2 regions of the Mesorhizobium sp. B2-6-1 genome follow, and region 2 is predicted to be linked to the other one. Evidence: predicted binding sites of a transcription regulator. Region 2 holds the regulator's gene; the other holds the start of a gene.
What was found. Region 2 encodes LexA, which represses DNA repair genes until DNA is damaged. Its sites were predicted from a motif close to TGTTCNNNNTGTGTTCNG; they were not measured.
Positions count from the first base shown of each region.

Region 1: the regulator LexA is predicted to act here: its motif matches at 3,351-3,368, upstream of parE (DNA topoisomerase IV subunit B).

Region 1 is NZ_VFUH01000008.1:51,631-56,875, reverse strand. Features, by position in the region: gene FJ443_RS17560 (FUSC family protein) at 1-1,182, opposite strand, end outside; gene parE (DNA topoisomerase IV subunit B) at 1,221-3,281, opposite strand; gene cpaB (Flp pilus assembly protein CpaB) at 3,517-4,443, shown strand; gene FJ443_RS17545 (type II and III secretion system protein family protein) at 4,560-5,245, shown strand, end outside.
Region 2 is NZ_VFUH01000005.1:166,815-172,059, forward strand. Features, by position in the region: gene FJ443_RS13295 (ComEC/Rec2 family competence protein) at 1-516, shown strand, start outside; gene lexA (transcriptional repressor LexA) at 510-1,253, opposite strand; gene FJ443_RS13305 (TetR/AcrR family transcriptional regulator) at 1,591-2,382, shown strand; gene kynU (kynureninase) at 2,379-3,626, shown strand; gene kynA (tryptophan 2,3-dioxygenase) at 3,690-4,526, opposite strand; gene FJ443_RS13320 (AMP-binding protein) at 4,523-5,245, opposite strand, start outside.

The DNA.
Region 1 (5,245 bases), on a different contig from region 2:
CAGCCAGAAAGCGGCGACCAGCAGCGTTGCAAGTGCCGCGCGGACCGCGTTGCGGCTCGCCCCGTGATAGTCGCGATGTACAACCAGCGCCGGGGGGCTGCGTTCGCGTGAAGGCCGCGTGACGGGCGCACGCAAGGCATCGAGACCGCGCAGCGTCTGCTTCAGCGCTTCGGCGAAATCGGCGGCGATGGTGAGCCGGGTGACGGTGCCGACTCTGTCGCCGTCCTGGTCGGCCAAGGCGTCGGGCATTTGCGTCGCTTTGGCGCCGATCGCGTCGAGCCGTGCCAGCCAGGGCGCCGTGTCGTCGAGCGCGCCCGGCGTCGCCGCCATTTCAGTGACGAGGGCTTGCAGCTCCGAGCGCACCGGAATGAGCGCCGCGTTCTTCGGTGCGGCGTGTGAATGCAGCGCGCGGGCCGCGGACAGGGCTGAAAGCAGTTGTCCGATGGTGCGCCGGACCGGATGGGCGCGCGGCGCGAAGCTCGGGGCCTCCAGCCTGGCATAGGCGCGCATCTCGGCGAGCGTCTGGGTGTCGGCGACCAGCTTCCGGTGCAGGCCGGAAAGCATTGCCGTGTCGCCACCGGAAAAGGCGCCGCCGGCATAGGTGGCAAGGTCGAGAATGCTGCGCTTCAGCCGCGAGATGATGGCCTCGCTGGCCAATTTGGGCAGGATCAGCCGACTGGTCAGGCCGGCGCAGACAATGCCGAGTACGATCTCGGCACAGCGCGCGACCGCGAGGTCGACGACGAGATGCGGCTGGCCAAACGCCGGCAAGCCGATGATCATCGCGGTATAGCCGGCCAGCGCCGCCCCGTAGGCTTCCGGGTTACGCAGCAGCGACGAGACGAAGGTGCAGAGGCCGATCCATAGGGCAAGCACCGTCACCAGCACCCAGGGATTCGTGCCGAAGACAGTGGTGATGGCAATTGCGGCAACACCGCCCGCCAGCGTGCCGAGCAACCGATAAAAGCCTTTCGCCAACACCATGCCGGCGACCGGCTGGGCAACGATGAACACCGTCATCATCGCCCATTGCGGGTGATCGAGCTTGAGGGCGTAGGCGGCCATAAGCGCGATCAGGCCGGCCGAGACCGTGCGCAAGGCGAAGATCCAGTCCGACCGGGTCGGCTGTGTCAGCCCGGCAAGAGCCGCTTCGAAATAGTCTTTCAGCCGTTGCCAGCTCACACGCGCGTCTCCGCAAGCCTTGATCGACCGGCCTGCGCTCAGATATCCAGCACTTCCGTTTCCGCGAATTCGGCGCGTTCCTGGATGAACCGGAAACGAGCCTCCGGCTTGGTGCCCATCAGCGCATCGATCGCGTCCTTGGTGGCGGCCTCGGCATCGATCACATCGACCCGGAGCAGCGTACGCTTCCTCGGGTCCATTGTGGTCTCCTTGAGCTGCGCGGCCATCATTTCGCCCAGGCCCTTGAAGCGACCGATCTCGACCTTGCCGCGCCCAGTGAACTCGGTGCGCAGCAATTCGTCCTTGTGCGCGTCGTCACGCGCATAGGCGACCTTGCCGCCCTGCCGGATCGAGTAGAGCGGCGGCACCGCCAGATAGAGATGTCCGCCGCGAACCAGGTTCGGCATCTCCTGGTAGAAGAAGGTGATCAGCAGCGAGGCGATGTGAGCGCCGTCGACGTCGGCGTCGGTCATGATGATGACGCGGTCGTAGCGAAGATCCTCGTCGCGGTATTTCGACCGCGTGCCGCAACCAAGCGCCTGGATCAGATCGGAAATCTGCTGGTTGGCGGCCAGCTTGTCGTTGCCGGCGCTGGCGACGTTGAGAATCTTGCCGCGCAGCGGCAGCACCGCCTGGCTGGCGCGGTCGCGCGCCTGCTTGGCAGAGCCGCCGGCCGAATCGCCTTCGACGATGAAGAGTTCGGCGCCGGCGGCCGCATTCTGCGTGCAATCGGCAAGCTTGCCCGGCAGGCGCAGCTTGCGCACCGCACTCTTGCGCGACACTTCCTTTTCCTGGCGGCGTCGTACCCGCTCGTCGGCGCGTGCGATAACCCATTCGAGCAGCTTCGACGCTTCCTGCGGATTGTCGGCCAGCCAATGGTCGAACGGGTCGCGGATCGCCGTCTCGACTATGCGGATCGCCTCGATCGTCGCCAGCCTGTCCTTGGTCTGGCCGACGAATTCAGGCTCGCGGATGAACACCGACAGCATGCCCGCCGCCGAGATCATGACATCCTCCGACGTGACGATCGAGGCGCGCTTGTTGCCGACGAGGTCGGCATAGGCGCGCAGGCCGCGCGTCAAGACGTTGCGGAAGCCGGCCTCGTGGGTGCCACCTTCGCCGGTCGGGATGGTGTTGCAGTAGGAGTTGATGAAGCCGTCGCCGCCGAACCAGGTCACTGCCCATTCCAGCGAGCCATGGCCGCCTTGCCTGTCGCTCTTGCCGGCGAAGATTTCGCGCGTCACCTGGAATTCGTCGCCAAGCGACGCTTTCAGATAGTCCTTGAGGCCGCCGGGAAAATGGAATTCGGCCTTGGCCGGAGTGGTGTCCTTTTCCTTGATCAGGGAGGGATCGCAGGTCCAGCGGATTTCGACGCCGCCGAACAGATAGGCTTTCGAGCGCGTCATGCGGTAGAGCCGCGCCGGTTCGAACGCGGCGCCCTTGCCGAAGATCTGCTCGTCGGGGTGGAAACGGGTCCTGGTGCCGCGCCGGTTGTGAACTTCGCCAAGATGCTCGAGGCCGCTGACCGGAATGCCGCGCGAGAAGCGCTGCCGGTAAAGTTGCCGTCCGCGCGCGACTTCGACTTCGAGATGATCCGACAGCGCATTGACCACGGAGACGCCGACGCCGTGCAGGCCGCCCGAGGTTTCATAGACCTTGCTATCGAACTTTCCGCCCGAATGCAGCGTCGTCATGATCACTTCGAGCGCCGGCTTCTTGAACTTCGGATGCGGATCGACGGGAATGCCGCGGCCATTGTCGGTGACGGTGAGAAAGCCGTCAGCCGAAAGCTCGACATCGATGAATGTGGCATGGCCGGCAACCGCCTCGTCCATCGAGTTGTCGATGACCTCGGCGAACAGATGGTGCATGGCCTTGTCGTCGGTGCCGCCAATATACATGCCCGGACGGCGCCGCACCGGCTCCAGGCCTTCGAGTACCTCGATATCGGCGGCGCTGTAGCCCTCTGAGCCGTCACGAGACGCCGCCGCCGGACGCTTGGCTGCCGCCTGCACCAGCGGATCGGCCGGACGCGCCGGTGTGCGAACCGGTTGCGGCTGCTTCTCCAGATTGCCGAAAAGATCGTTGTTGTCGTCCATGCCTGCCATAGAGCCCAAGCTGCGAATCACCCGCCGATACTGCCACGCTTTTCAGCGCCAAGCGACGGAGGTTCCTGTTACGTTCGGGGATTAACCCCCTCTTATCCTAAAACCATTCGATAACCAAGCCGGCGGAAATCAGGCGGATAGCCAGCGAGAAGATTCCTGATTCTTTAACAATGCCGCCTAGCGTGAGCCAACATAACAAGAAACTACGGGCATCAGGGGTTTGGGCGTGAGGGGCAAGGCCATAACGATGATCGGCATCGCCGCCGTTTTCGGCGCGATCTCGATCTTTGCCGCGGATTTCTGGGTCAAGCGCCAGGCCAGGGCCGACGCCGAGGAGAAAACCGCGTCGATCGCGGCGCCCGCCGCGCCGACGGTCGAATTCAAGACCATCGTGGTGGCGAATGCACCGTTGCGGTACGGCATGGATCTCGACCGCGCGAAACTCAGCGAAATTCCGTGGCCGCAGGATTCGCTGCCGCAGGGCGCCTTCGCCACCATCGATGGACTGCTCGGGGACGGCAACCGCGTGGTGCTGTCGCCGATCGAGGTCAACGAACCGGTGCTGCTTACAAAGCTGTCCGGCCCGAATGGCCGCGCCACGCTCTCCAACATGCTGACGCCCGGCATGCGGGCCGTCACCATCCGCACCGACGAGATCGCGGGCGTCGGCGGCTTCGTCACGCCGGGCGACCGGGTCGATGTCGTGCTGACGCGCGATGCCGGCGAAATCCAGGAAGTGGCCAAGAATGCGCAAGGCGCCGCCGGTTCGACCATCACCTCAGAGATCGTCGTTGCCGACGCGAAGGTGCTGAGCGTCGGGCAGGGCGCCGACGAGCGCCAAACGACGCCGCAGGTGGCCAATTCCATAACCATCGAGGTGACCACCGAAGGCGCGCAGAAAGTGGCGCTGGCCCGCACTGTCGGCACGCTGTCGCTGTCGCTTCGCTCCGCCAGCGAGGGCGGCGAGGGCAAGGACGGTGTCACCACCATCTCCTCCTTTGGCGGATCGGTGGCGGGCAAGGCGCAGGCCGCGGCCGGCTCGCTGTTCGACGCCATGGCAAAGGAGCCTGAGAAGCCGAAATTCAAGACGGTCATCGTGACGCGTGGAACGACGGCCGAGGAATATCAGGTTCCTGCGCGGGACCAGAAATAGGAATATCAGGTTCCTGAGTGGAACCAGAGCAGGACCGGTGGGGACCGGACGGGACGGGAACAATGTTCAGGCAACTTCAATATCGAACGACAGGCCGGTTGCACGTCGCGCAGGCGATGGCGATGGCGGTGACGATGGCGGCGGCCGGCATCTTCGCCGGCCCGGCCAGGGCGGACAACGACATCGTCTATGTCTCGGCGACCAAGAACGCCTCGATCAAGGTCGCCAAGGGCAAGCCAAAGACGATCATGACGAGCGCGGCCTTCTACCAGATCGTCATCGGCGATCCGGAGATCGCCAACGTCAACCCGTTGACCGACAAATCCTTCTATGTGCTGGGCAACAATCTCGGCACCACTGGCATTGCGCTGTTCGACGAGAACAAGCAGCTCGTCGGCACCGTAGACATCGAAGTGACGCTCGATACCGACCAGTTGGCCGACACCATCCGCGCCAGCGTGCCGGACGCCAAGATCAAGGTCGGCTCCGCCAATGGGCGTGTCGTGCTGTCGGGCGAGGCGGATGACGCGGTCGCCGCCGAAAAGGCCAACAAGATCGCCACCCGCTTCTCCGGCAATGAGGAGGTGATCAATTCGGTCAACATCTCGTCCTCGCAGCAGGTCCAGCTCAATGTCCGCTTCGTCGAGATCAACCGTCAGGCCGGACAGGACCTCGGCGCCAAATACAGCGCCAATTTCGCTTATGGCATGGGCGGACGCGACGTGACGATTGCTCCCGGCACCATTGAGCCGGCGGGGACCGGCGAGATCATCGGCAAGCTGTTGTCGAACGGCGTTTCCAT
Region 2 (5,245 bases):
GCGATCAACCGGGCGCGCCCGAACGAATTCACCGTCGATAATTGGAAACGCGCGCTGAAGTCCGAAACCATCGTTGCGCCGGAACTGTTCGACAGCGGAGACCGACAGTTCGACATCTTCGATCCCGCGCAACTTCCGGCGGGAGCGCCTTTCTATTGCTTCACGGGCCTGTGCATGGCCCGGCATACCTCGGGGGCGATCATCGCGCAGGTGGAGGATCGCAAGGACGCCTGGAGGGCCTGCTCCTATGCGGATCTGATCGTCATCAACGACCCCGCGGGCTACGATCCCTGCCACAATCCGCTGGTTCTCGTCATCACCAAGCGGCAGCTCGCTCGCAAGGGAAGTGCCGCCGTCTTCTTCGACCAGCAATCGGCGACGGCACCGGCACGGGTCAGCTTTGCCGTCGACAGGCCATATCGGCCCTGGCACGAACAGCGGAAATTCTCACGCGAGGCAAGGGGACTGCCGCCTTACCGTAAACCCGAAAAGCCCACCGCCGACCCCGCTCAGTAGCGCCTGATCAGGCCGACCAGCTTGCCTTGCACCTTGACCCTGTCCGGTCCGAAAATACGTGTTTCATAGGCCGGATTGGCAGCCTCGAGCGCAATCGAAGCACCCTTTCGGCGGAAGCGCTTCAGCGTTGCTTCCTCCTCGTCCACCAGGGCCACGATGATCTCGCCGGGACTTGCGGTGTCGGCATTGCGGATGATGACCGTGTCGCCGTCGAAAATGCCGGCCTCGATCATCGAATCGCCCTTGACCTCCAGCGCATAGTGTTCGCCGCCCATGATCATGTCAGGCGGCACTGAAATGGAATGCGTCTGATGCTGGATGGCGTCGATCGGCACACCCGCTGCGATGCGACCCATGACCGGGATCGACACCGCTGAAACCGCGTCGTCGTCATTGCCGGCAGCGGGCAGACGCGAAGACGTCGCCGGCTTGATCTGCCGGCTAGGGCTGCTGCCCTGTCCGAGGCTGCCCTGGATGACGCTCGGGGAGAACTTCTTTGCCGCGTTAAGACCCGGCGCGATCGAGTCCGGCAGGCGCAGCACCTCCAGCGCGCGCGCCCGGTTGGGCAGGCGGCGAATGAAGCCGCGCTCCTCCAACGCCGTGATCAGCCGATGAATTCCCGACTTGGAGGCGAGGTCCAGCGCTTCCTTCATCTCGTCGAAGGACGGCGGAATGCCGCTTTCCTTCAGCCGTTCATGGATGAACATCAAGAGTTCATGTTGCTTGCGCGTGAGCATGGCGGCCCCCAAAGGCATTGCACGAAGGGTCTGGAACCAGAATCAGAAAACAAACCCAGAACAAACACTATCTGTTCCAGTTGTGTTCCGCAACCATTTAAAGTTTAATGAATTTGTTAAGGCGACGGAAACGAAATGCCCTCCCGCAGCCAGCATCCTGCCAGCGCGGTCCGTCGTCAATGCGCTCCCGGGCCCTTTGAAACTATTTTGGTTAATGGCCTGTGGCCCGACCGGTCTCCACTCTTGGCACAAGCCTGCAAGCTGGGTGACCGGCAGGTGCGGGGTGCGTTTGGGCGGATTAGAAACCCCTGCGGCTCGTGAACGAAACGAAACCAAAATGCCAACTTCCGCCGGAAAACGGCCAGACACCACCACTGGTCGCGACGGGCTGCGTTCGTTCGTTCGCTTGACGAACCGTATAATAATGTACGGTTTTCGAAGAGGAACACCAATGACCACGCCGAAGCAGGCCGCGCGACGCGAACGGATAGAGGAGGCCGCCTATGCGGTGCTCCGGGAAGCCGGCTACAAGAGCGCCTCCCTGCTTGCTATCGCCAAGCGGGCATCGGCCTCGAACGAAACCCTCTACAACTGGTACGGCAACAAGCAGACCCTGTTTCGATCCTTGATCGAAGCCAATGCGGGAGAGGCAAGGAAGCTGCTGGAGGACGCCCTTCACCAGGCGCGCGATCCGCTCGAAACCCTGAACTTGCTCGGGCCAGTCCTGCTGACCCTCGTGACGGGCGACAAGGCGGTGGCGCTCAATCGCGCCGCGGCCGGCGACGTCAACGATACAGGCACGCTTGGCCAATCGATCGCGCAATTCGGCCGCAATACCATAATGCCGCTTGTTGGCGACCTGCTTCGAACCGCAAGTCGGGCCGGCCCGATCGCCTGTGACGATCCTGCCGAAGCCGCCGACATCTACATCAGTCTTTTGATCGGCGATCTCCAGGTTCGCCGGATCGTTGGGGTGCTCGAGGAACTGCCTCGGGCGGAAATCGAGCAAAGATCGAACCGGGCGTTCACCCTGTTCTTGCGCCTCTATGCGGCCAGCCCTTGCCCGGGCGGCAAAACAGCCGGCCCGTTTCCAGGGCGCTCTTCTCACCGAGGAACATCGCGACCATGAGCAAAATTCCCGATCTCGCAGCGATCGAGGCAATGGACACCGCGGATCCGCTGCGTGCCATGCGTGACCGCTTCACCTTGCCCCAGGGGGTGATCTATCTCGACGGCAATTCGCTGGGCGCCGCTTCGCCAGCCGTGTTCGGCGAGCTGCAGAAGGCCGCCACGCAGGAGTGGGCGCAGGATCTCATCCGCGCCTGGAACACCGCCGGCTGGTTCGACATGCCGGTCGAACTCGGCGACCAACTCGGGCGCCTGATCGGGGCCGCCGCCGGCCAGACGGTGGTCTGCGATACCACCTCGATCAACATCTACAAGGTGCTGCATGCGGCACTCGGGATGCGGCCGGACAGGTCAGTCATCATCGCCGAGGGGGACAGCTTTCCGACCGATCTCTATATGGCCGAAGGCGTTGCCTCGACGCGGCCGGGCACGGTGCTGCGGCTCGAGGGTGTCGATGCGCCGACCATAGAAGAACTGATCGACGAGCGGGTCGCGGTCATCCTGGTCAACCACGTCAACTACAAATCCGGGCAGTTACGCGACATGGCCGCGCTGACGCGGACGGCACATGATGCCGGCGCGCTGATCGTCTGGGATCTCTGCCATACCGCCGGCGCCTTGCCGGTCGAGCTCGACCGTTCGAACGCCGATTTCGCCGTCGGCTGCACCTACAAATATCTCAATGGAGGCCCAGGTGCCCCGGCCTTCATCTACGCGGCCGAGCGCCACCATGGCGATGTCCGCCAGCCGCTCAGCGGCTGGTGGGGCCATGCGCGGCCTTTCGCCTTCGAACAGGGTTTTGCTGCCGGCACAGGCATCCGCCGGTTTCTCTGCGGCACGCAGCCTGTGCTGTCGATGCGCGCGCTCAAAGGGGCCCTCGATGTCTGGAACGACGTCGATATGGCAGAGGTGCGCAGGAAGAGCATCGCATTGACCGATCTGTTCATCCAGCTCGTCGAGGCAAAATGCGGCGCCTACGGCCTCGAACTCGAAGGCCCGCGCGACGGCAATGAGCGCGGCAGCCAGGTGTCGTTCCTCCACCCGCATGGCTATCAGGTGATGCGGGCCTTGATCGAGCGCGGCGTGATCGGCGATTTCCGCGCGCCATCCACGATTCGCTTCGGCTTTACGCCGCTTTATGTCGGCTATGTCGATGTCTGGCAGGCTGTCGAGGTGCTGGAAGACATTTTGCGCACGGACGCGTGGCAGGAGGCGCGTTTCGCCGTCAAGGCGGCGGTGACTTAAGAGCCTGTCGCTCAGAAAAGCGCAGCGGGTTCGGGATAACGATATGCAGTCGGCAAAGCTACGTCAGAGCCGGGTGCGGACCTTCCACAGCTCCGGGAACAACTCCACCTCCAGCATCTTCTTCAGGTAGGACGCGCCCGATGTGCCGCCGGTGCCGCGCTTCATGCCGATGATGCGCTCGACCGTGGTGACGTGGTTGAAGCGCCAACGGCGGAAATAATCCTCGAAGTCGACCAGCTTCTCGGCGAGTTCGTAGAACATCCAGTAGCGCTGCGGGTCGCGGTAGATGGTCTGCCAGGCGACAAGGACCTCTTCGTTCTCGGTCCGCGTTTCGCGCCAGTCCGTACGCCTTGCGTCGGCGCCGATGTCGAAGCCGTTGCGGGCGAGCAGCAGCAGCGTCTCGTCGTAGAGCGACGGTTGCGCCAGAATCGCCTCCAGTTTCTCGCTGAGGTCCGGCCGGTGTTTGTGCGGTCCGAGCATTGCGAGATTGCGGTTGCCGGCCACGAACTCGATGGCACGGTACTGCCAGGACTGGAAGCCCGAGGACTGGCCGAGCGCATCACGAAACTCGGTGTATTCACTGGGCGTCATGGTGCGCAGCACGTCCCAGGCATTGTTGAGCTGCTCGAAGATGCGGGCGACACGCGAAAGCATCTTGAAGCTCGGTTCGAGACGGTCGGCGCGGATGGAGCGGATTGCTGCGCCGATTTCGTGCAGCGCGAGCTTCATCCAGAGTTCCGACGTCTGGTGCTGGATGATGAACAACATCTCGTCATGGGCTGACGAAAGCGGATCCTGCGCCTCGAGCACCTTTTCCAGATGCAGATAGTCGCTGTAGGACATGCGCTCCTTGAACGACATTTCCGCGCCCTCGGCGGACGGGTCGTAGGGCTTGCTCAATTGATCTTCTCCGCGCGCAGCCGGAAGCGCTGGATCTTGCCGGTCTGCGTCTTGGGCAAAGCGGCGATGAATTTTACCGAACGCGGATATTTGTAGGGCGCGATCATGGCCTTGACGTGATCCTGCAGACGCTTGACGGTCATTGCGTCTGGCGCCACGCCTTGCACGAGCACGACATGAGCCTCGACGATCTGACCGCGCTCGGCATCCTCGGCGCCAACCACCGCGCATTCGGCGACATCGGCATGCGCCAGCAGCGCCGCTTCGACCTCAGGGCCGGCGATGTTGTAGCCGGCACTGACAATCATGTCGTCGGAGCGCGCGGCGAAGTGGAAGAAACCGTCCTCGTCCTGCCAGAACGTGTCGCCGGTGAGATTCCACCCGTCGCGGACATAGTCGCTCTGCCTGGCATCGGCCATGTAGCGGCAGCCGGTCGGTCCCCGCACCGCGAGCCTGCCCGCGGTGCCGCGCGGCACTTCGCGCATTTCGTCGTCGACGACGCGCGCCTGATAGCCGCCAACGGCCTTGCCGGTGGAGGCAGGCTTCATGTCATCGAAGCGGTTGGAGATGAAAATATGCAGCATTTCCGTGGCGCCGATGCCGTCAAGGATCGGCTTTCCGGTTTTCTCAGTCCATTCCTCGAAGACCGGCGCGGGCAAGGTCTCGCCGGCCGAAACGGCGACGCGCAGCGACGATAAATCGGCCCCTTCGTCCATGGC